DNA from 2 places in the Carboxydocella sp. JDF658 genome. Region 1 is predicted to be linked to the other one. Evidence: riboswitches for the same ligand, from Rfam matches in the RefSeq annotation. Region 1 holds a riboswitch; the other holds the start of a gene.
The links. A riboswitch is a leader RNA that binds a small molecule or an ion and turns the genes downstream of it on or off. The one in region 1 is predicted to bind cobalamin.
Positions count from the first base shown of each region.

Region 2: it holds a riboswitch for cobalamin, as region 1 does, so the genes downstream of both, JDF658_RS08920 (EamA family transporter) here and JDF658_RS06460 (precorrin-6A/cobalt-precorrin-6A reductase) in region 1, are expected to answer to the same signal.

Region 1 is NZ_BDLR01000032.1:78,899-89,721, forward strand. Features, by position in the region: gene thiC (phosphomethylpyrimidine synthase ThiC) at 1-632, shown strand, start outside; gene bzaB (B12 lower ligand biosynthesis ThiC-like protein BzaB) at 629-1,933, shown strand; cobalamin riboswitch at 1,995-2,156, shown strand; gene JDF658_RS06460 (precorrin-6A/cobalt-precorrin-6A reductase) at 2,258-3,010, shown strand; gene cbiD (cobalt-precorrin-5B (C(1))-methyltransferase CbiD) at 3,016-4,128, shown strand; gene cbiE (precorrin-6y C5,15-methyltransferase (decarboxylating) subunit CbiE) at 4,125-5,378, shown strand; gene cobI (precorrin-2 C(20)-methyltransferase) at 5,380-6,078, shown strand; gene cobM (precorrin-4 C(11)-methyltransferase) at 6,083-6,838, shown strand; gene JDF658_RS06485 (cobalt-precorrin 5A hydrolase) at 6,841-7,902, shown strand; gene cobJ (precorrin-3B C(17)-methyltransferase) at 7,899-8,585, shown strand; gene cobK (precorrin-6A reductase) at 8,582-9,361, shown strand; gene JDF658_RS06500 (sirohydrochlorin chelatase) at 9,349-9,723, shown strand; gene JDF658_RS06505 (precorrin-8X methylmutase) at 9,720-10,346, shown strand; gene JDF658_RS06510 (cobyrinate a,c-diamide synthase) at 10,361-10,823, shown strand, end outside.
Region 2 is NZ_BDLR01000047.1:2,931-13,753, reverse strand. Features, by position in the region: partial or broken gene JDF658_RS08930 (DMT family transporter) at 1-291, opposite strand, end outside; gene JDF658_RS14620 (hypothetical protein) at 337-534, opposite strand; gene JDF658_RS14615 (hypothetical protein) at 830-1,018, opposite strand; gene JDF658_RS08920 (EamA family transporter) at 1,122-1,937, opposite strand; cobalamin riboswitch at 2,175-2,357, opposite strand; gene JDF658_RS08915 (DUF5362 family protein) at 2,501-2,866, shown strand; gene JDF658_RS08910 (FmdE family protein) at 3,321-3,872, opposite strand; gene fdhF (formate dehydrogenase subunit alpha) at 4,100-6,784, opposite strand; gene nuoF (NADH-quinone oxidoreductase subunit NuoF) at 6,797-8,443, opposite strand; gene nuoE (NADH-quinone oxidoreductase subunit NuoE) at 8,440-8,925, opposite strand; gene JDF658_RS08890 (formate/nitrite transporter family protein) at 8,943-9,797, opposite strand; gene JDF658_RS08885 (C39 family peptidase) at 9,988-10,818, shown strand.

The DNA.
Region 1 (10,823 bases):
TCATGGGTTTTCATTGTTCTTTAAATCAATTCACCCTGGACCTTTACTTGAAACAAAACCGTCAAGAGCCGATTGTAAGTTATGGCGGTACTTTTCTAACTGCCTGGATGTTAGAGCATAAAAAGGAAAATCCATTATACGAACACTATGATAAGCTATTGAAGATCCTGAAAAAACACGACATAGTTTTAAGCCTGGCTGATGCTTTTCGTCCCGGCAGTGTCCATGATTCGTTAGATACAGTTCAAACAGCAGAACTAGCTGTAATAGGTTATCTAGTAAAAAGAGCAAGAGATTTTGGAGTGCAAGTCCAGGTTAAAGGCCCTGGTCACACTCCTATTCAGGATATCCATCCTACAATTAACTTAATGAAGAAATTGACCTCCAATAGTCCATACTTCGTCTTTGGCCCCATTGTAACTGATATTGCACCTGGTTATGATCATCTAACCAGTGCCATTGGGGGAGCATTGGCTGTCGCTGCCGGTGCCGACTTTATCTGTTATGTTACACCAGCAGAACATGTTGCTTTTCCCACTGTAGAACACGTTTACGCAGGGGTGGAAGCGGCAAAAAAAGCAGCTAGATTTGGCGATCATTATAGACTTCAGAAAGGGAGGAAGGGGAAGTGACTCAACTGGAAATGGCCCGTCAGGGGATCATTAGCAAAGAAATGGAGTATGTTGCGGCTAAGGAAAAAGTATCACCTGAATTTATTCGCCAGGGCGTAGCAGAAGGGACGATTGTTATATTGAAAAACAAAAACCGCAAAGATAGTAATCCGGTTGCCATCGGCAAAGGGTTAAGAACAAAGGTGAATGCCAGTGTCGGAACCAGCCCTGATAGCACCAGTCTGGAACTGGAACTGGAAAAACTTCAGGTTGCAGAAAAGGCCGGTGCAGACACGATTATGGATTTGAGCACTGGCGGGGATATCAATGGAATTCGGAAAGAAATCCTGGCTAAAACCAAATTACCTGTTGGCTCTGTGCCCATTTATCAAACAGCAATAGAAGCAATCGCCAAATACGGTAGTATTGTCGAAATGAAAGCTGAAGATATCTTTGCTACTATTGAGGCTCATGCTGCTGATGGGATAGATTTTATGGCTATCCATTGTGCCCTGAATTTTGATGTGGTCAACCGGCTGAAAAAACAGGGAAGGACAATGGATATAGTTAGTCGCGGTGGTGCCTTTTTAACTGGTTGGATGCTGCACAACCAGGCGGAAAATCCTCTCTATACCCAGTTTGATCGGCTTTTAGAAATAGCTAAAAAATACGATGTTGTCCTCAGTATTGGTGACGCCATTAGGCCTGGATGTATAGATGATTCTTTGGATCGTGCCCAGGTTCAGGGCCTAATCATTGCTGGAGAACTGGTTGACCGGGCCCGGGAGTATGGGGTTCAAGTTATGATTGAAGGACCCGGGCATGTGCCAGTACATCATATCCACTCTACGATTCAGTTACAGAAAGAATTGAGCAATCAGGCCCCATACTTTGTCCTGGGAACCCTGGTTACAGATATTGCGCCTGGTTATGATCATATTACTTCAGCTATAGGAGGCGCACTGGCTTCGGCGGCAGGAGCTGACTTTATATGCTATGTTACACCTGCTGAACATTTGCGCTTGCCCACTGCCGCTGATGTCCGGGAAGGAGTAATCGCTGCCAGAATTGCCGCCCATGCAGGGGATCTGGCTAAAGGCGTCAAAGGGGCGGCTGAATGGGATTTAGCCATGGCCAGGGCTCGTAAATCATTAAACTGGGAAGAACAGATGGTTGTAGCAATCGACCGGGAGAGAGCGGAAAAAATACGTTCGGAACGAGCACCTTTAAATTCAAGCGATGATGTTTGTACTATGTGCGGAGATTATTGTGCCATGAAAGTGGTAAGCCAATATCTTGGCGTTCCGGCCGGAGAGTGTTAATTTTTCAGAAAATTATTGTTGCCTTATAGACAATTGAAAAGGACTAATGTTATAATAAAGCCAACAAAAAAGTGTAGCAAGTTTAGGGAAGTCAGTGAAAATCTGACGCGGTCCCGCCACTGTGAAAGGGAGTCTGGTACAAATTAGCCACTGGCAATTACCGGGAAGGCGTACCAGATGATGATCTTGAGCCAGGAGACCTGCTTGCTACTTGCCTTCACCTACGGAGGATAGGGAAAGGCAGGTTGTTGGTAAGAAGGCTAACCCTGCCTATAGCGGGCAGGGTTTTTGTTTTTATCTTTCATAAACGGAGCCGTGAGAGATATGATCGTAATCTTTGCCGGGCCCAAAGCAGGGGAAAAACTTATTCGTCCACTTAAGGAACACGGTTACTGCCTTTGTACAATAACGGCTACTGACCTGGGAGTAAAACAGGCATTAGCTAATGGAAGCGATTATGCTTTTACTGCAATGGAAATGTTTGAGCATTTACCCTGGTTAAAGACAAACTATCAAATTAAGTTAGTTATCGATCACTCCGGACCTATGCTCTCTCAATCACCTTTTTTTCTGCTGGAATGGTTTCAGCGAAATGGTTATGAGATCATTAAATATCGTGATGCTCTGCCATTGTTGCCAGATAATAAACTGCTTCATCGAGTTAATTCCTGGGAACAACTGGCGGCAAGCTTGAATAATTTTGGTCGTAACATCTTTTTGACAACCGGTAGCAATAACCTGGAATTTTTATTAAAACACCCATCGCTAAAAGAAAAACAATTTATTGTTCGCGTAATCCCCGACAGTAAAGTGGTTGACAAGTGCCTCAAAAACGGTATTAGTCCCAAAAACCTGATCGCCATGATGGGACCTTTTTCTGCCAAACTTAACAAGGCTTTATTTCAAGCCTATAAAGCCGATGTAATTGTCGCTAAGGAAAATAATGCTGAGATAAAGAATAAGGCCAAAGCTGCTTTTGAGTTAGGCTTACCATTAATAGTTTTATCTAAGCAAGAGGAAAACGCTTTTAATAAAATAGATGATGTAATTGCTTATCTAAATAATAAGGGGATTTAGGGACTATGAAGAAAAATATGTCCTTTTTTTCGGGGAAAAAAGGCTATACTACCGGTAGTTGCGCAACGGCAGCTGCAGTATCTGCCTTGCTGGCACTAGCGGGTAAACATCCCCAGCAAATAAAAATAATTCTACCAGACCAAAAGACGATTGACATTCCTGTTGCCAGTTGTGGTATTGGCACTGACTTTGGCTGGGCTGAAGTAATTAAGGATGCAGGTGATGACCCTGATGTTACCCATGGTCATATAATTGGTGCTTGTGTACGATTGATTGAGTCGGGTCATATTGTTATCAAAGGTGGTAAAGGGGTTGGCGTCGTAACAAAACCGGGATTGAAAGTTGCCGTAGGGGAGCCAGCCATAAACCCTGTACCAAAACAAATGATCCTGGATAATATTAAAAAGACCCTGGTCTCCCTTGGCATTAAGCAGGGGGTAGAAATCACTATTTATGTACCGGAAGGGGAAAAACTGGCAGAGAAAACATTGAATTCTAAACTGGGGATTATTGGTGGAATTAGCATACTGGGAACAACCGGGATTGTTGAGCCCATGTCTGAAGAGCGATTTAAGCTATCCTTGTTGCCTCAGCTGGAAATTGCCCGGGCAGCTGGGTACAAAGAAATAATCCTGACGCCGGGCAGAGCAGGCCAAAAGGCCGCTGAGAAATTTTTAGCTTTTCCTGAGGATGCCATAATATTGAGCAGTAACTTTATTGGTTTTATGCTGGAACATGCCATTGGAATGGGTTTTAAAAAAGTTATTATTTTTGGTAGCCTGGGTAAATTGGTTAAGTTAGCAGGAGGAATTTTTTACACTCATTCAAAAATTGCTGATGCAAGACAAGAGATTTTGGCCTGTCACACTGCCCTTCTGGGGTTTTCGTCTGAATTAGTTAGAAAAGTCTTTCTTGCTAATACCACTGAAGAAATAATAGATCTGCTTAAAACCCATAACGGGGAAAAGGTCTTATGGCAGATAGCAGCAGAAGCTAAAAAAAGAGCTGAAGATTATATTTTTAATGAGGCCCAGGTAGAAGTTATTATTACAAATATGGCTGGCATACCTGTAGCCTGGAGTTCACAAGCCGGTTTACTATTGGGGGAAGCAACATGACAAAGCAAAAATCATCAATAAAGTTAGTGGGCTTGGGCCCTGGTAATCCCGCTTTTATTTTCCCAGCATATAAAGACTTAATTAAAACTGCCGACATCATTCTGGGAGGAAAGCGCCAGCTGGATTTGATATTGCCTTTCCTCGAGAAAAAAACAGATTTATGGTTAATTGACAGGAATTTTAGAGAGGTATTGAATAAATTAAAAAATCTGCAACACCAAAACATCGTTATTGTTGCTTCCGGCGACCCTGGTTTTTTTGGTATTCTGAACACGATTAAAAAGTATTGTTCAGAATTTGAGCTTGAAGTTTACCCCAATATCAGTAGTGCCCAATGGGCCCTGGCTAAATTAGGCTGGAGCTGGGAAGAAGTAAAGTGGTTTAGTATTCATGGACGGGAATTGCACACTGTTATGCAATCCTTACCCTCATCAGGTAAAATTGGGATTTTAACAGACCCACGCATTAAACCTCAGCAACTGGCAACCGAGCTTAAATTCCGCGGCTGGTCAGAAGCTGATTTTATCCTGGCTCGTAACTTGACTTTGCCAGATGAAGAGCTGGTTATTTTTCATCTGGAAGAATTGGCTAATCTGGATGATTTTAAGAATGATATCTTGTTAGCATACCTTCCACAAAAGAATTCAAAATTTTGGCCATACCAGTCTCCAGGTATTCCTGAACATCTTTTTATTACTGGTAAACCACCAATTACCAAAGCCGAAACCAGGGCGCTCATAATATCCAAGTCCTACCTGGAACCCGGTTTAACAATTTGGGAAATTGGCACAGGAACAGGCAGTATTACCATCGAAGCAGCTCTATTCTCTCCAGGTAGTCAAGTATATACCGCAGATCCCCGCCCGGAGAGTGAACAGCTGCTAAAAGCCAATCAACAGCGCTTTAATTGTAATAATATTCATTTTTATCAAGGGTTTGCGCCAGAGATATGCCATTCCTGGCCATCTCCTCATCGGGTTATTATAGGTGGACACGGTGGCAAGCTGGACAAAATCCTGGAGTATGTTCATGAGAGACTACTGCCTGCAGGTAGGCTGGTTATCTCCGCTACTCAGTTAAAAACTGCAGCAACGGCCTGGGATTTTTTCCATGGTAATCAATATCAGGAAATTGAGGCGATTCAACTACAGGTGAATAGAATGCGTTCCGGACCTGGCTGCTCCCAGTTATGGGATGTTCAAAATCCATGCTTTATCATATCAGGCAGAAAAAAATCGGAGAGTGATTGAAATGACTCCAGTTTTATATGGAATAGGTGTTGGCCCTGGTGACCCGGAATTGATAACCGTTAAGGCAATGAATACTCTTAAAAAAGTCAAAGTGATTTTTGCTCCCAAAGCTACTGAGGAATATAAGAGTGTCGCCCGCGAAATAATTACTCCTTACCTGACAAAAGAACATAATGTAATTGAACTTACTATGCCAATGTTAAATCAACAGGATGTTTTAATTAAATCCTGGCAAGAAAATGCCCGGATGATAGCTAGCTATCTACTACAAGGAGAGGACGTAGCGTTTATTACCCTGGGTGACGTTAATTTATACAGTACGTTTTACTATTTATACTATGAATTAAAAACTTTAATTCCTCATTTAAAAGTAGAGATAATACCAGGGATAACATCCTTTGCTGCTGCTGCCTCACGCACTCAGTGGTGCCTGGCGGATAAAAACCATCCACTTATAATCATACCCATGAATAAAGAAATAGACTTAACAGAAATGCTGGTGAATCAAACCCGGGCTGTATTAATGAAGGTAGGAAAATATTTGCCCAGGATAAAACAGGCATTAAAAGCAACAGGGCCATGGCAGGGATGGATAATCAGTTATTGTGGACAGGCAAAGGAAAAAATTCATCCCCTTTCGGAACTGGAGGAAATTTCGGCATTACCATACATGACTGTTATATTACTGGCAAAGGAGTAATCTTATGAAAGTATATATCGTAGGAGCCGGACCCGGTGCGGTTGATTTGATTACAATCCGAGGACTAGAATTATTGAAAAGTGCAGATGTAGTTATTTACGCCGGTTCTCTGGTGAACCCGGAACTGTTAAATTATTGCAAAGAAAATGTAAAAATCTACGATAGTGCCGGTATGACATTAGAAGAAATTAACAAAGTTGTGTTCCAATCAGCTTCTGCAGATCAGCTGGTAGTCCGCTTGCATACCGGAGACCCCTCGATGTATGGAGCTATTCAGGAACAGATTAAAGCCTGGGAAGAAAAAGGTTTAGAAGTTGAAATCGTACCAGGAGTTAGCTCTGTATTTGCAGCCGCTGCTGCTTTAAAAGAGGAATTTACTAAACCCGGTGTTACCCAAACTTTGATTTTAACCAGGGTAGGGGGTAAAACACCCGTACCGGAAAAGGAACGCCTGGCAAACCTTGCCAGTCATGGTGCCAGTCTCGCTATCTTTTTAAGTGTTCATCTCATCGACCAAATCGTAACAGAACTTTTAGAGGCTAATCTACCCCCTGATACTCCGGTTGCAGTCGTACAACGCGTAACCTGGCCCGATGAAAAAATTGTCAAAGGCAATTTATCTAATATTGCAGCTTTAGTAAAAGAAGCAAAAATCACCAAAACAGCTTTAGTCCTTGTAGGAAAATTCCTTAATGCTGAGTTTGATCGTTCTTTGCTTTATCACCCCAATTTCTCCCACGCATTCAGAGAGGGATCTTGACAATGAAAAAAATTTCTTTTTGGGCTCTGACTAAAGGTGGACAGGAGACAGCTTCTTTACTGGCCCAACTTTGGCAAAAAGCTTATCCGCAGACTGAGGTTGCTACTTTTTTTCCAGAAGTAATGCAGCCATCATTAAAAGAAAAAATCAAACTGGAATTTGATAGATGGGATGCCCATGTTTTTATTATGGCATCTGGTATTGTCGTACGCTGTATAGCACCCTGTTTAAAGTCTAAACTGCATGACCCGGCAGTTATTGTTGGGGATGAAAAAGGACAATATCTAGTTAGTTTACTGAGTGGCCACTGGGGTAATGCTAATTGGCTTACCAAAGAATTGGCTCGTTTAAGTAATGCTACACCGGTTATAACTACCTCAACTGATGTTCAAGGCATCACATCAATTGAAGATTTAATCAAGCTCCTTAAAGCAAACCCTGAAAGTTTAAAACCGGCTAAGAAATTAAATTCAACGCTTGCCAACTCTGGAACTATAAAAGTTTTCTGGGATAATAAAAGTTTACTAACTACACCACTACCTCTTCCAGAACGATATGAGTATACTGACAATCTTATAAATGCAGATCTAATCTTTTCCAATTCCCAACTAACTGAAATTGATCCAGACAAACAATTGTTATTGCGTATACCCTATTTTGCATTAGGTATAGGTTGTCGTAAAAATATTTCTTTTCATCAACTCTGGCGCAATTTGCAAAGTTTTCTTTCCTCCGGCAATATTGCCATTTCTGCAATTAAAGCTCTCTGTTCAATTACGTTAAAAAAGAATGAACCAGCTATTTGGGAACTGAGTCAAAAATTAAATTTACCCCTTTATTTTTTTGAGGCTGAGGAACTGAAAACTTATGAGTCAGAACAAAATTTTTCTGCCTTTGTCAAAAAAACAACAGGAGTTGGTTGTATATGCGAACCGGCAGCAATGAAGGCATGTCAAAAGCCGAAACTAATAATTCCCAAAACCAGTTATCCCCAAACAACCTTCGCTCTGGCAGCGGACATATCTATATTATCGGAATTGGACCAGGTAATAAGGAACAAATGACCTTTTCTGCCTGGGAAGCGATAAAAAAGGCTAACTACATTGTCGGATATAAAACATATATTAATTTAATTAAAGATATGCTTACAGACCAGCAAAAAGTGGTTTCTACCGGTATGAGAGGTGAAGTAGAACGCTGCCAGACAGCGATTCGGCTGGCGCTGGCTGGTGAAATAGTGGCAGTTATTTCCAGTGGAGATGCCGGAGTTTATGGTATGGCAGGTTTAATTTATCAGCTTTTATTTCAGGACAATATATCTTTGCAAGTTACAGTAATACCAGGTATTACAGCTTCCATAGCTGCTGCTTCCCTTCTGGGTGCTCCATTAATGCATGATCACTGCAGTATAAGTTTAAGTGACCTTTTAACACCCTGGGAAGTTATAACTAAACGAATTGAGGCTGCTGCTCAGGCTGATTTTGTTATCGCCTTCTATAACCCCAGGAGTAGAGAGAGAACAGAACACATTGAAAAAGCCAGAGAAATTCTTTTAAAATACCGCCCCCCAAGCACTCCCGTAGGAATTGTTAAAAATGCTTTCCGTACTGATCAACACATTACTGTTTCTAATTTAGAAGAATTTACAAATTGTGAAATTGATATGTTGTCCGTTGTAATAGTGGGAAATAGCCAAAGTTTTATAAAAGATGGCAAAATCATCACCCCACGGGGGTATGACCTGTGATTTTAATTTTAGGTGGAACTACTGAGGCTAAAGAAGCCGCCGTTTGGCTGAAAAAAAATACGGTACCTTTTGTTGTTACTACTACTACCGAGCTAGGAAGAAAACAATTGCTTTCTGAAGGTATTGAAAATATTCTCGTAACTAAATTAAATGAAATAACCTTTACGGAGCTAATTCACAAACTTAAAGTCAACATGATCCTGGATGCAACCCACCCCTTTGCAGAACAAATCCATCAATTGGCAATAGACATCGCAAGAAAAATGAACCTTCCTTACTTGCGTTACCAGCGCCAAGATGTGGAGCTGAACAACAATAATCCATATATTATTGTTTGCCATAACTGGGAAGAAGCCATCAAACAAGCCAGTAAATTTAATTGCATTCTCCTGACTATCGGTGTCAAGAGACTGAATGAGTGGGGCAATCATCCCTTATTACAAACGAAGAAACTTTACGCCAGGGTACTCCCTGTACCTGAATCGATAAGTACAGCTCTGGATGCAGGTTTTTCTCCGCAAAATCTCTTCGCTATGTATGGCCCTGTCCCGGCAGCAATAGATTTGAGTATAATCAGGAGCTATAAAATTGATGTAATGGTAACTAAGGAAAGTGGTTATAATGGCGGTTTGCAAAATAAAATTCAGGCTGTGACAGAAGCTGGCATTCACCTTATCCTTATAAAAAAGCCACAACTTAATTTAACTATAATAACTGATTTAAATGAACTAAAAAGTGTAATTGAGAAAGGAGATATTAACCCATGCAAGGAGTAATAGTTTTAGGACATGGCAGTAGAGCAGTGGCTAATGATGCCAACATGCTTTTGTACGACGTAGTTGATTTATTTAAGGAGATTTCCGGTAAAGAATTGGTAGTCCCGGCCTGGATGAATCGTGAATCTGGCTTAACAGGTCTGCAGCAGGCCATTGACCACCTGGTAGAAAAAGGTGTAACTTCTATCGTCATTGCCCCCTGGTTTTTAACTAACGGTCTGCATATTAAAGAAGATATTCCCGAAGAAATTAAACATGCTCAAAGCAGATATCCCTTTCTAACCATAAAATTGGCTAAACCATTAGGGTTAGATCGGCGTTTAGTGGAAGTACTGGCAGAAAGGATTGCTGAAGCAGAATGAATAATAACTTTTTTTTACAACAACCGGAATTAATTGAGCAAAAAAGCATGGAAATCATTGAGAATAGTGTTGATTTATCCAATTTTAATGAGCAGGAAAAAGTAATAGCCCGACGCTTAATCCATGCAACCGGTGACCTCGGTATTGCCTCTGAAATTGTTATCCATCCGCAAGCCATAACTACAGCAAAAGCTTGCTTTGCCAGAAAAACACGGATTATTACTGATGTAGCTATGGTAAAATCAGGCATTAGCCCTGCAAAATTGTCTCGCTATGATATTGAAGTAAAAACATTAATTCATGATAACAACGTGCATCAGTTGGCCAGAGAAAAAAGGATCACTCGGGCCATGGCAGCAATTGAACTTACCAAAACAGAGTGGGCAGGAGAAATTGTGGCTATTGGCAATGCGCCCACTGCTCTTTTCCATTTGCTGGATTTAATAGCTAAAGGAGCTCCGGCCCCTGCCTTAATCATTGGAATTCCCGTTGGTTTTGTCGGTGCTGCTGAATCGAAAGAAGCATTGATTGCTCAGGGGCAAGTTCCCTTTATAACTGTTCGAGGGACTAAAGGTGGCAGTCCCATGGCTGCCGCAGCAATAAATGCTTTATTAACCCTGTAAAGGTGGTAGATATAATGGTTAGGGCATTGATGATCGGAGCACCATATAGTGGAAGTGGAAAAACTACTTTGGTTGCCGGTCTCCTTCATGCCCTTGTACAACAGGGGTATCAGGTACAATCTTTTAAAGTTGGCCCAGACTATATTGATCCCAGTTACCATTCTTTAATAACTGGCCGACCCTGTCGTAATCTTGATTTGTTTTTAATGAACGAAGAAGCGGTTAAGGCTTCTTTTTTTCATAATTCCCGTGGTGCAGATTTTAGTATAATTGAAGGTGTGATGGGGCTTTTTGACGGCATGAGCTACAGCGATTTTGGTTCAACAGCTCATATTGCCAGAATATTATCCATTCCGGTCCTGCTCGTTTGGCCATGTCGAGGATTGGCCCATACAATTATCCCACTGTTAAAAGGTCTTAGCAGCTACGATCCTGAATTAAATATTGCAGGAATAATATTAAACCAGGTAAATTCGG
Region 2 (10,823 bases), on a different contig from region 1:
ACCCAGCGAGGCTGGCAACATAGCCAGGGCCCAGTAATAAAAAGCACCGGTTAGACCCGGCAGGGCCCCGGTTAGCAACAATTGTAGGATTTGCCTGCGGTCAGGTTTGCTTTGCCCTCTAGCTGCAATCAAAGCGATCAACCAGAGCAGGATCGCTCCAATCAAATTCTGGGTCATAGTCAGGGGGCCAGTGCCAACACCGCTGGCATAGGCCTGCTTGGCAAAACCGGGCAAGAGGCCATAGCTGGCTCCGCCTAAAAGTGCCAGCAAACTGGCTTGCAATTTAGTCATGTCCGAGCCTCCATTTTTAGTACGGTTTGGAAGTATTAAGAAGCATTATCGGGTAGATTTAATTTTCGTCAAGACACTCATAATTTTCTTAGCGCTCTGTAAAGCTTTTTCTTCCGTTTCACATTCGCTAGCTTTTAACCTCTCAAAGTAAACACCCTCGTGCAATAACATTGTTGTCCTTGCATGTGCCTCAGCTGGTGTTTCTTGATGAACTGTATCTCCATCTATTTCAACAACTAACATTATGCCATCCTTTATTATAACAAAATAAAGTTAATTTCTGGCTGAGATCTAAATAATAAACCATCACAGTTTCTCGATGCGATATTATCTGATCTTACTCTGCCTTGGTTTGTAATATTTTTTCCTGACAGCCAAGCTTTTGCTTTATCACGCCAATTTGAATCATTGGATGCCTGAGGGTATATCAAAACTTTTTCAAAACAATGATTATTATATGGAACTCCAACTGAAAATAACTTTTCATATATTCTTTCCTGGATTTTTTCTTTTTCTTCTACTATTTGAACGTATAAGTTTAACGGTAAATACAGATAGAGAGTATAAAAATAAGTTCCGCCATTCCAATTGTCAAAAAATTTGTCTGTACAACTTCTAAAACCGCATGTGCAAGTATGGCTACTTCTTTAGCTGACCCTTCTAATGCAAATAATTTTGCAACAGTTGCTACCATTGACTCGGAATATTCAATAAAAGGATCACTCAAAATAATCACCTCAACAAAATGAAATAGTCTCCATAACTTTACATTATTATAACACAAAAAAGGGGGGCAGAACCATGTCCTCCCCCTAAATTAATTACACAAATTACACACTTTTTACAGTCTTCTTTCGGTTCCCCTCAATGCTGATTAGCACAACCGCTGCCAGTACCAATACGGCCCCAGTCAGCTTGCTGCTATTCAGCTCCTCACCGGCCCAGAACCAGCCCAGCAATACTGCTACCACCGGATTGACATAGGCATAGGTTGACACCCAGAGGGGATCTGCATTTTTTAACAACCAGATGTAGGCGCTATAACCCACTAGCGAACCAAACAGCACCAGATAACCAAAAGCCAGCCAGGACTGCATCGTAACCTCATTCAGGTCCAACCGGCCCGCCTCTCCCAGCAAAATACTTGCCCCCAGACAGGCCAGCCCTCCGGCCAGCATTTGCATGCCAATGGCAAGCCAGGCCGAATCAGGCCAGTTAGCCTTGCGGGAGTAAATAGAGCCCCAGGCCCAGGAGATCGCCGCCAGCACCACAATTAAGTAATAGCTGTTAATCGCCCCCGAAACACTGGCCAGTGAAGGCGAAATCAGCCAGAGGATCCCAGTGAAACCGAGGATCAAGCCCAGCCATTCCAGGGGCTGCGGCCGTGGCCGTGCCCCCGTGGCCCAGGCTATTAAGGCCATCCAGAGGGGTACAGTAGCGATAATCAAGGCAGCAATACCGGAAGGCACCTGCTGTTCCCCCCACACCACGCCGCCATTACCGCCCAGAAGCAAAAGCGAGCCGACAATCACCGCATATTTCCATTGTTCTACTGTGGGTCTCGGCGCTCCACCTAACCTCGTCCAGCCGTAGAGCATGCTCTTGACACAGGCTTGCCACATCTGAGCGGGCGTGAGCTTATCCATTTTATCACCTCCAGATCGCTTGAGTTAATTATAAAGTATAAAATAATGTCGCGCTTCTAATTTTTTGCTGTCTAATTAGCAAAAAAAGAAAAAGGCGGATCAACTCCGCCCTCTATAATAACATCGCCTGGGTAGACGATAATGGGATAGCAAAAATAAAATCCTCTGCCTTTACAAGCAGAGGACTATTGGCCCACAGAAAAAAGCCTTTACTCCCCCTGCCTGTCCGCGCAGGCTCAGGTCACCAACGGAATGAGCAGGTCTCCTGGCTCAAGATCATCGCTCCCTCAGCCTTCCCGGATTAACCCAGTGGCTAAATTGAGGTCGCTCCCTTTCACAGTGGCGGGACCGCGTCAGATTCGCACTGACTTCCCTTTTCAGTTCCGTTTATACGGAACCACTCATTCCTGCTATGTTTTTTTTATCATAACACAGTTTCAGTGGAAATGCAAGTACTACCAGTCCTGGCCTATATTTTTCTTCCATTTTTGGCGAACTTAAGAGGAATTTGTCAACAAAGGGAGAATATATCTGATTATAAAAAATGTAAATGGGGTGATATTTTGGTTGACAGGGAAATTTTATCTCAACACAGCAGGTGGGTAGGTTTTGTAGGTATAATGACTGTTATTTTCGGCGTTATTTCAGCTATTGCTGGTCTCTTTGCTTTTATCGTAGGTGCAATTCCTGGAATTATTACGATAATACTGGGACTGAAACTGCGCGGTGCAAAAAAATATGCCGACCAGATCATCGCTTCCGGTGGCGATTCCACTCAGTTGAACATGTTGTTTATGAACCTTAATACTTACTTTAAAATTCAAGGAGTATTAATCATTATCAATTTGATTATGATAGCCCTGGCGATTTTCTTCGGAATATTTGCCGGTGTTGCCTCAATGAACATGATGAGCCCCAATTCATTCTAGCAGTAATATAAAAATCAATCGAGTAGAAAGGGGTGATTAACCCCCGTCCTCTCACACCACCGTATGTACCGTTCGGTATACGGCGGTTCACCAAGCTTGACGAATGCGATGATAACGTTCAGTTAAACTCTTCAAGCCCTGACTATGCCAGTAGGCATTGTTCAGGGCGTTATTTAATTGTCGAGACATACGCCAGTAGCCTTTACGGGCATTAGCCATTATACATTATATGGACTACTCGCTCCGGTAGGCCCAGGGTTCGTGTTCGGCCCTTCACCAGTTTGACGTCAATACTGCTTCAGATTCCACCTCACGGAGGACACCCTGTCTTAAGCTACGGCTACTGCTACCTTCGCCGTTCGGGATTTTCACCCTATAGACAACGTCCATGCCGGGCGCACAAAAATTAGGGAGGGCAAATTTTTGCCTTCTCCCTGTCATGTACTATACAAATTTACCAGCCACGATTATACTCCCCGGCACAGGGAATGCAGACAAACTGACCATCTTTTACCCTGAGTCGGGCTTCCATCACTGATTCCCCGCACTCCGCACAGGTCCAGGACTTATAGATTCGGGCCCGCTCCGGAAATTCCAGTGGAATTTTTTGCACAGTACAAAAATCATCTTCCTGTAGCTCCAGTATAAACCGGATTCTTCCCTCCCGGTCAAGCCCCAGCTTTTCCAGTTCCTGTCGCCAGCCGACGCTCTTTACCACTATTCTGATTGCTTCCCTGTTTTTCCTATTCCCTATAGTATAAACCTGTTTGCCATAATCCCGGTAAAGCAAATTTCCTTTACCTAGCGTACAGCCCGTTAATACCTGAATAGCATCCACCCCACAGGCATCATTTTCCACAATCGCTACCAGCTCCTCATCCTGAGCTCGCTCTACCCCCAGCTCTTTAAGGGCGATTTGCGCTACCCGGTAGCCCACTGCCAGACCAGGACATTCATGGCCGTGAAACTCTACACATCTTTCCCAGGGCGTTCTCGTTCTTTCCATAACAGCTTCCCTCCATTCTGTAGAAAAATTATATACCTGTAGCTAAAATTTAGCAATAAGATGGATAGGTGGGCAGGTTTTGTCGGCATTATGTCCATTATTTTCGGCACCATTTCGGCCAGCGGCGGTCTCTTTGCCTTTGCTGTGAGTGCGATTAAAAAAATACGCCGACCAGATTATAGCTTCCGGTGGCGATCAGACTCAGATGAACCTGTTGTTTATGAGCCTTACAATTTCCTTATCTTCACCGCACTGATTTTCAACTCCGGAATCTTGCAGACCGGATCAAAAGCTGCATTGGTCAGGACATTGGTTGGCGTCTCCTGATAGTGGAAAGTGAGAAATACCATGCCCGGTGGCACCAGATCGGTTACCTGCACCCGGGTTTCCACCCTACCGCGCCGGGAAGTCACTTCCACCCGGTCTCCATCCTTGATGCCAAAACGGTCTGCATCCTGTGGATGAATCTGCATCAGCTCCTCAGGCCGGATCAGATCCAGCCGGGTACGCCGGGTCATGGAACCGGTATGGAACTGGTAGAGATTGCGGCCGGTATTGAGCAGAAGCGGATACTCAGCATCGGGTTCCTCTGCGGCCGGAATATGCTCAACGGCATGGAAGCGGCCTTTGCCGCGGGCGAATTTTTCCGCATGCAAGTAAGGAGTGCCGGGATGGCCGGGAGTAGGACAGGGCCACTGGATGCCGCCTTCCTCCAGGCGGGCATAGGTGATACCGCCATAGAGGGGATTGACCAGGGCGATTTCCTCCATAATCTGCTCCGGGCCCCTGGGATAATGCCAGTCATGGCCCAGCCGCCGGGCCAGCTCCAGGATAATCTGCCAGTCCGGCCGGGCTTCCCCGGGAGGATTAATGGCCTGGTGCACCCGCTGGATGCGCCGTTCGGTATTGGTAAAGGTCCCTTCCTTTTCGGCGAAGGTGACGGCAGGCAAAACCACATGAGCCAGCCGGGCCGTTTCCGTCAGGAAAATATCCTGCACCAGCAAAAACTCCAGGTTTTCCATGGCCTTGCGTACATGGTTGACATCAGGGTCAGCCAGCATGGGGTTCTCACCCATGATATACATGGCTGCAATCTCGCCCCTTGCAGCGGCATTCATCATCTCTGTCAGGGTCAGGCCCGGAGTAGACGGCAGCTCAGTGCGCCAGATGGTTTCAAACTTCTGCCGGTTTTCCTCCGCTTCCACCAGCTGGTAACCGGGATAGTAGTTGGGCAGGGCTCCCATGTCGCAGGCACCCTGAACATTGTTTTGCCCCCGCAAGGGATAAACCCCGGTGCCGGGCCGGCCCACATTGCCGGTGAGGATGGCCAGGTTGGCGACAGCCAGTACATTCTGGGTACCGGAAGTATGCTGGGTGATGCCCATGGCATAGATGATGCAGGCCCGTTCCGCCTGGCCATAAAGGCGGGCAGCAGCCCTGATTTGTTCCGCCGGCACGCCGGTGATTTTCTCTACCCGTTCCAGCGGATATTCCTCCACTTTGCGCCGGAATACCTCAAAGCCTTCACTGCGCTCAGCTACAAAGGCCTGATCCCAGAGGTTTTCCTGCAATATTACATGCGCCAGGCCGTTAAGCAGGGCGATATCCGTACCGGGCCGGTGTCTGAGCCAGAGGTCAGCATAGCGGACCAGCTCGATGCGCCGCGGGTCGGCCACAATCAATTTGGCCCCCCGCTTCACTGCCTGCTTGATGCGGTAACCGGTAACGGGATGGGCCTCAGTGGTGTTGGCCCCGATCAAAAGCATAACCTGGGTTTCCAGTAAGTCATGTATGGAGTTGGTCATAGCGCCACTGCCAAATGCTGTTGCCAGACCGGCAACGGTAGAGCTGTGTCAAAGGCGGGCGCAATGATCAATATGGTTGGTTTTTAGCACTGCCCGCATCAGTTTCTGGAAAAGGTAATTTTCCTCATTGGTACATTTAGCTGAAGCCAGCCCGGCGATGGCCTGGCCGCCCCGCCGCTGCAAAATGTCCCGCAATCGGCTGGCAGCATAGTCCAGGGCTTCCTCCCAGCTTACCGGTACCAGTTCCCCGTTTTTGCGCAGCAAAGGCCGCGTCAGGCGGTCTGGTGAGTGGACATAATCCCAGCCAAACTGGCCTTTAGCGCAGAGATGGCCCTGGTTGGGCCCGGCTTTGTCCCCTGTTACTCCCACAATCCGGTTATCCCTGACTTTCAAAAATAACTGGCAACCGACTCCACAATAGGAACAGGTAGTCTTAACTTTGCGGATTTCCCAGTGCCGACCCTGCCAGAGGGAGGATTTTTCCACCAGAGCCGCTACCGGACAGACATTGACACACATGCCACAGGCAGTGCAGGTGGTTTCCTGTAATGGGTCATCATAGGCAGATGTAACCTTGGTCTGAATGCCCCGGCCCATGAAATCATAGACATGGGCACCATTGACCTCAGCGCAGATGGCAACGCATTTGCCGCATTTAATACAGCGACCATAATCGCGGATGAAAAAGGGATTGGTGTCATCAATAGGAAAGACCTGTTTTTCCCCGTCCTTATAGGGAGTATCCTCCACCTGATAGCGATAACAGTAATCCTGCAAACGGCAGTCACCATTGCGGGGACAGGTCAGACAGCGCAAATCATGGTTGGCAATGAGCAGACGCAGAATTTCCCGGCGCGCCTCTACTACCCGCTCCGATTCGGTTTGAATTTCCATCCCTTCTTCTACCGGAGTGGCGCAGGCGGCCAGCAGTTTGCGGGCCCCTTTTACTTCCACCACACAAAGGCGGCAACCGCCGAAAATAGGCAACCCCTCTTCATAGCAGAGAGTGGGGATAAAAATGCCATTGTTCTGGGCTGCCTTGAGTATGGTCCATTCTTTCGGTACCGTATATTCCTGGCCATTGATTTTCAGACGTATCTGATTCATGGCTTCACCTCCTTAAGCCTGGGCCTGTAATTTGGCGGCCCGATGCCGCATGCGCACCAGGGGCTTACAGACTCCGGCCGGACAATCCTGCCGGCGCACATGCAGTTCATATTCCTCCCGGAAATAGCGGAGAGTGCTGAGGACGGGATTGGGTGCCGATTGTCCTAGCCCGCAGAGGGAGGAATCGATAATGTTGCGGCTTAAGCTTTCGATCCGCTCCAGATCCCCTTCCTGTCCTTTGCCTTCCACCAGTCGCTGCAGGATTTCCAGCAAACGGGTGGTCCCTTCCCGGCAGGGTGTGCATTTGCCACAGGACTCCATTCTGGTAAAGGAAAGGAAGAAACGGGCCAGTTCCACCATGCAGGTGGTTTCATCCATCACTACCAGACCGCCGGAGCCCATCATCGCCCCGGCCGCCAGTAAAGAATCATAATCAATAGGCAGGTCCAGATGTTCTTCGGTCAGACATCCGCCGGAAGGCCCTCCGATTTGTACGGCTTTGAATTTCTTGCCACCGCGGATGCCACCACCAATATCGAAGATGATTTCCCGCAGGGTAATGCCCATGGGCACCTCCACCAGACCAGTATTGTTAACCTTGCCGGTGAGGGCAAAAACTTTGGTGCCCTTGCTTTTTTCTGTGCCAATGGCAGCATAGCGGGCCGCTCCCTGGTTGATAATCAAGGGGACATTGGCAAATGTCTCCACATTATTGACATTGGTGGGTTTGCCCCAGAGACCGCTCACGGCGGGAAAGGGCGGACGGGGCCGGGGCATACCCCGATTGCCCTGGATGGATTCAATCAGGGCTGTTTCTTCCCCACAAACAAAGGCACCGGCACCCTGTTTGATTTTAATGCGGAAATTGAAACCTTTGCCCAGGATATTTTCCCCCAGATAACCTTTAGCTTCAGCCTGTTGCAGGGCAATCCCCAGACGTTTGACAGCCAGGGGATATTCGGCCCGGATATATATGTACCCCTCGTCAGCCCCAATGGCATAACCGGCAATCAACATGCCTTCAATAACAGCATGAGGGTCCCCTTCACAGATGCTGCGGTCCATAAAGGCCCCTGGGTCTCCTTCATCAGCATTGCAAACCACATATTTTTTGGTGCCAGGAGCATTCCGGGTAATCTCCCACTTGGTTCCGGTAGGAAAACCGCCCCCACCCCGGCCTCTGAGGCCAGAAGCTTTGATTTCGGCAATTACTTCTTCGGGGGCCATAGTAAGAGCTTTAGCCAGAGCCTGGTAACCCCCACTGGCCAGATAATCTTCGATATTTTCCGGATCGATCAGCCCACAGCGGGCCAATACCAATCGTTGCTGCTTCTGGTAAAAAGGTACCTCATGGCGGGTTTTTACCTTCTGCCCCGTTTCCGGTACGGTATAAAGTAACTCTTCAGCCACCCGCCCTGCCTGCAGGGCAGCTGCTAAGTCTGGCGCCTGCTGGGGCTTGACCTGGCAATAGAAAATATCATCGGGTTCGATTAAAACCAGGGGGCCCTGTTCGCAAAAGCCGTGACAGCCCGTGAATTTCAACTGAAACTTATCCGCCAGCCCCCGGGCGATGAGTTCCCGTTTCAGAGCCGCAAACAGCGGCCGGGAACGGGAGGAAACGCATCCCGTTCCGCCACAGATCAAAATGGTTTTCTTCACTGCTCCATTCCCTCCTGTTGCCGGTATTGGGCCAGCACTTCCGTTACTTTTTCCGGAGTCATCTTACCGTGGGTATCATCATTGACAGTGATAACCGGGGCCAGGCCACAGGCCCCAATACAGGCCACTGACTCCAGGGTGAATTGCAAATCCGGCGTGGTTTCTCCCGGTTTAATGCCCAGCTCCTTCTCCAAGGCCGCCAGCACCGCCGGTGCCCCCCGCACATGGCAGGCCGTGCCCATACAAATGCGAATGATATTTTTGCCCCGGGGTTCCAGATGAAACTGAGAGTAAAAGGTCGCTACCCCCAGCACCTTGGCCAGGGACAGGCCCAGCCCTGCCGCTATTTGTTCCAGCACCTCCCGGGGCAAATACCCCACCTGATCCTGAGCTTCCTGCAAAAGGGGGATTAGCCCCCCATCACTGCCCCGGTATTTTTCGATCAGCCTGGAGATGTCTTCCTGTGGGATCGGTATTGCCAAACTCGCTCCCTCCTCGACTATACTCGCTTGTACAGATAAACAAACCAGTAGGCCAGTCCGACAAAAACGGCTCCGCCAATAATATTCCCAATGGTGACCGGAAAAATGTTTTTCCAGAACATCGTTGCCCAGGTCAAGCTGGCCAGGTCCCCCGGGGCCCCGGCCGCCTGCCAGGCAGATTGTACCGCCGGTACATGTTTGACCAGCCAGGCAAAAGGCAGGAAATACATATTGGCGATACTGTGTTCAAAGCCGGAGGCGACAAAGGCGGTAATGGGAAAGATGATGGCCAGCAGTTTGTCGGACAGGGTGCGGCCCGCATAGGTCAACCAGACGGCCAGAACCACCAGCATATTGGCCAGGGTACCCCGGATCACCTGGGTGAGAAAATCATATTTCAGCTTGCCAAAGGCGATTTTCAGGGACTCCACCGCAAAGAAATGGTCCTTCACCGCATATTGCTGGGAATAATATACCAGCAGAGCTACCCCAAAGGCACCGATGAAATTGCCGATATAGACCAGCACCCAGTTGCGCAACAGGTCCCTGAGGGTGATTTTGCGGGTCATATAGGCGATGACCAGGAGGGTATTACCGGTGAACAGCTCCGCTCCCGTGATCACCACCAGAATCAGGCCCAGGGAAAAGGCCAGACCGCCCAGTAACCGGGAAATACTATATCCTGTTTCTGCCTGAAACACCGCCATGGTATAAAATTCCCCGGCCAGAGCGATAAAGGCTCCGGCCAGAATCCCCAGCATCACCGTACTGCGCAGGCTGTTTTTGGCTTTTTTCACCCCGATACTCTCCGCCTTCTCGGTAACCGCATCAGGGGTGAGGATATCCACACTCAATTTGGGATGGTCAGCCATGAACTTCCTCCTCTCGTTCTTTGTTCTCGCTTAGTTTGTCTGATTTTGGTCTGTTGTATTAGTGAAGTAAAGTGTCAGAATATCGGGAAACTAAGCGAAATTTGGCGGAAAGTATTGGTTGATTTTTTTTTTCCTGGTAATCTATAATTTGCTTAGGGCGCCCTGAAAAACAGTGAAAGGGGGATAATATGTGAAAAAAATATTTATCCTTTGTTTATTAGCAATTTTAACATTTGGATTTAGTATGCCTGTTCTTGCTGAATCACAAATCGTTGATGAAACTATGATTAACAATCAGGCAGATTCGTTAACACCTGCCCAAATCGAACAGCTAAATAAAGAAGAAGCCAAAAAGTATCAACAGGTACTTAAATATATTGAACAGCAAGCCAAAAATTTAAAAGCCCAAACCAGCATTACTCCTCAATGGACATATCCAGTTTCAAAAATTTTAAATGTCCCTTATCATAAACAACTTTACAGTACCTGGTGTGGCCCTGCTTCAGCCTTACAGATTATTGATTATAATGGTAAATATAGCAGTGTATCAGGTAGTACTGAATATCAAAAACAGCAAACACTAGCAGATCAAATAGGTACAAATGATAACGGCTCAAACACTGTAAATATAAGAAATGTTCTTAATAACTATCTGAGTTCCATCCACAGCTGGACAGTAAAAAGAATTGACAGTAGTAGTGGTGCTTATGATATCCTTTGGAATATAATAGATAGCAACATCTTTAACGCAAAGCAACCCGTACTGGTATTGGTACAAACAAAATATTTGCCATATTATAACGGCCATGCTTCACAACATTATGTTGTTGTAGATGCTCTGACCAAATATATCGATGATGGCACCGGACAGCCGGTAAAAAGCATTTCAACTGTAAGAATCGTTGATCCCAATCCTAACTCCAGTTATACCGGCTATCATACAGTAACTTTCAATGACCTATATAATGCGGCAAAAGGATATTTTGACAGTGGAAAACAGTATTATAATGTTTCTTATTAATTGCA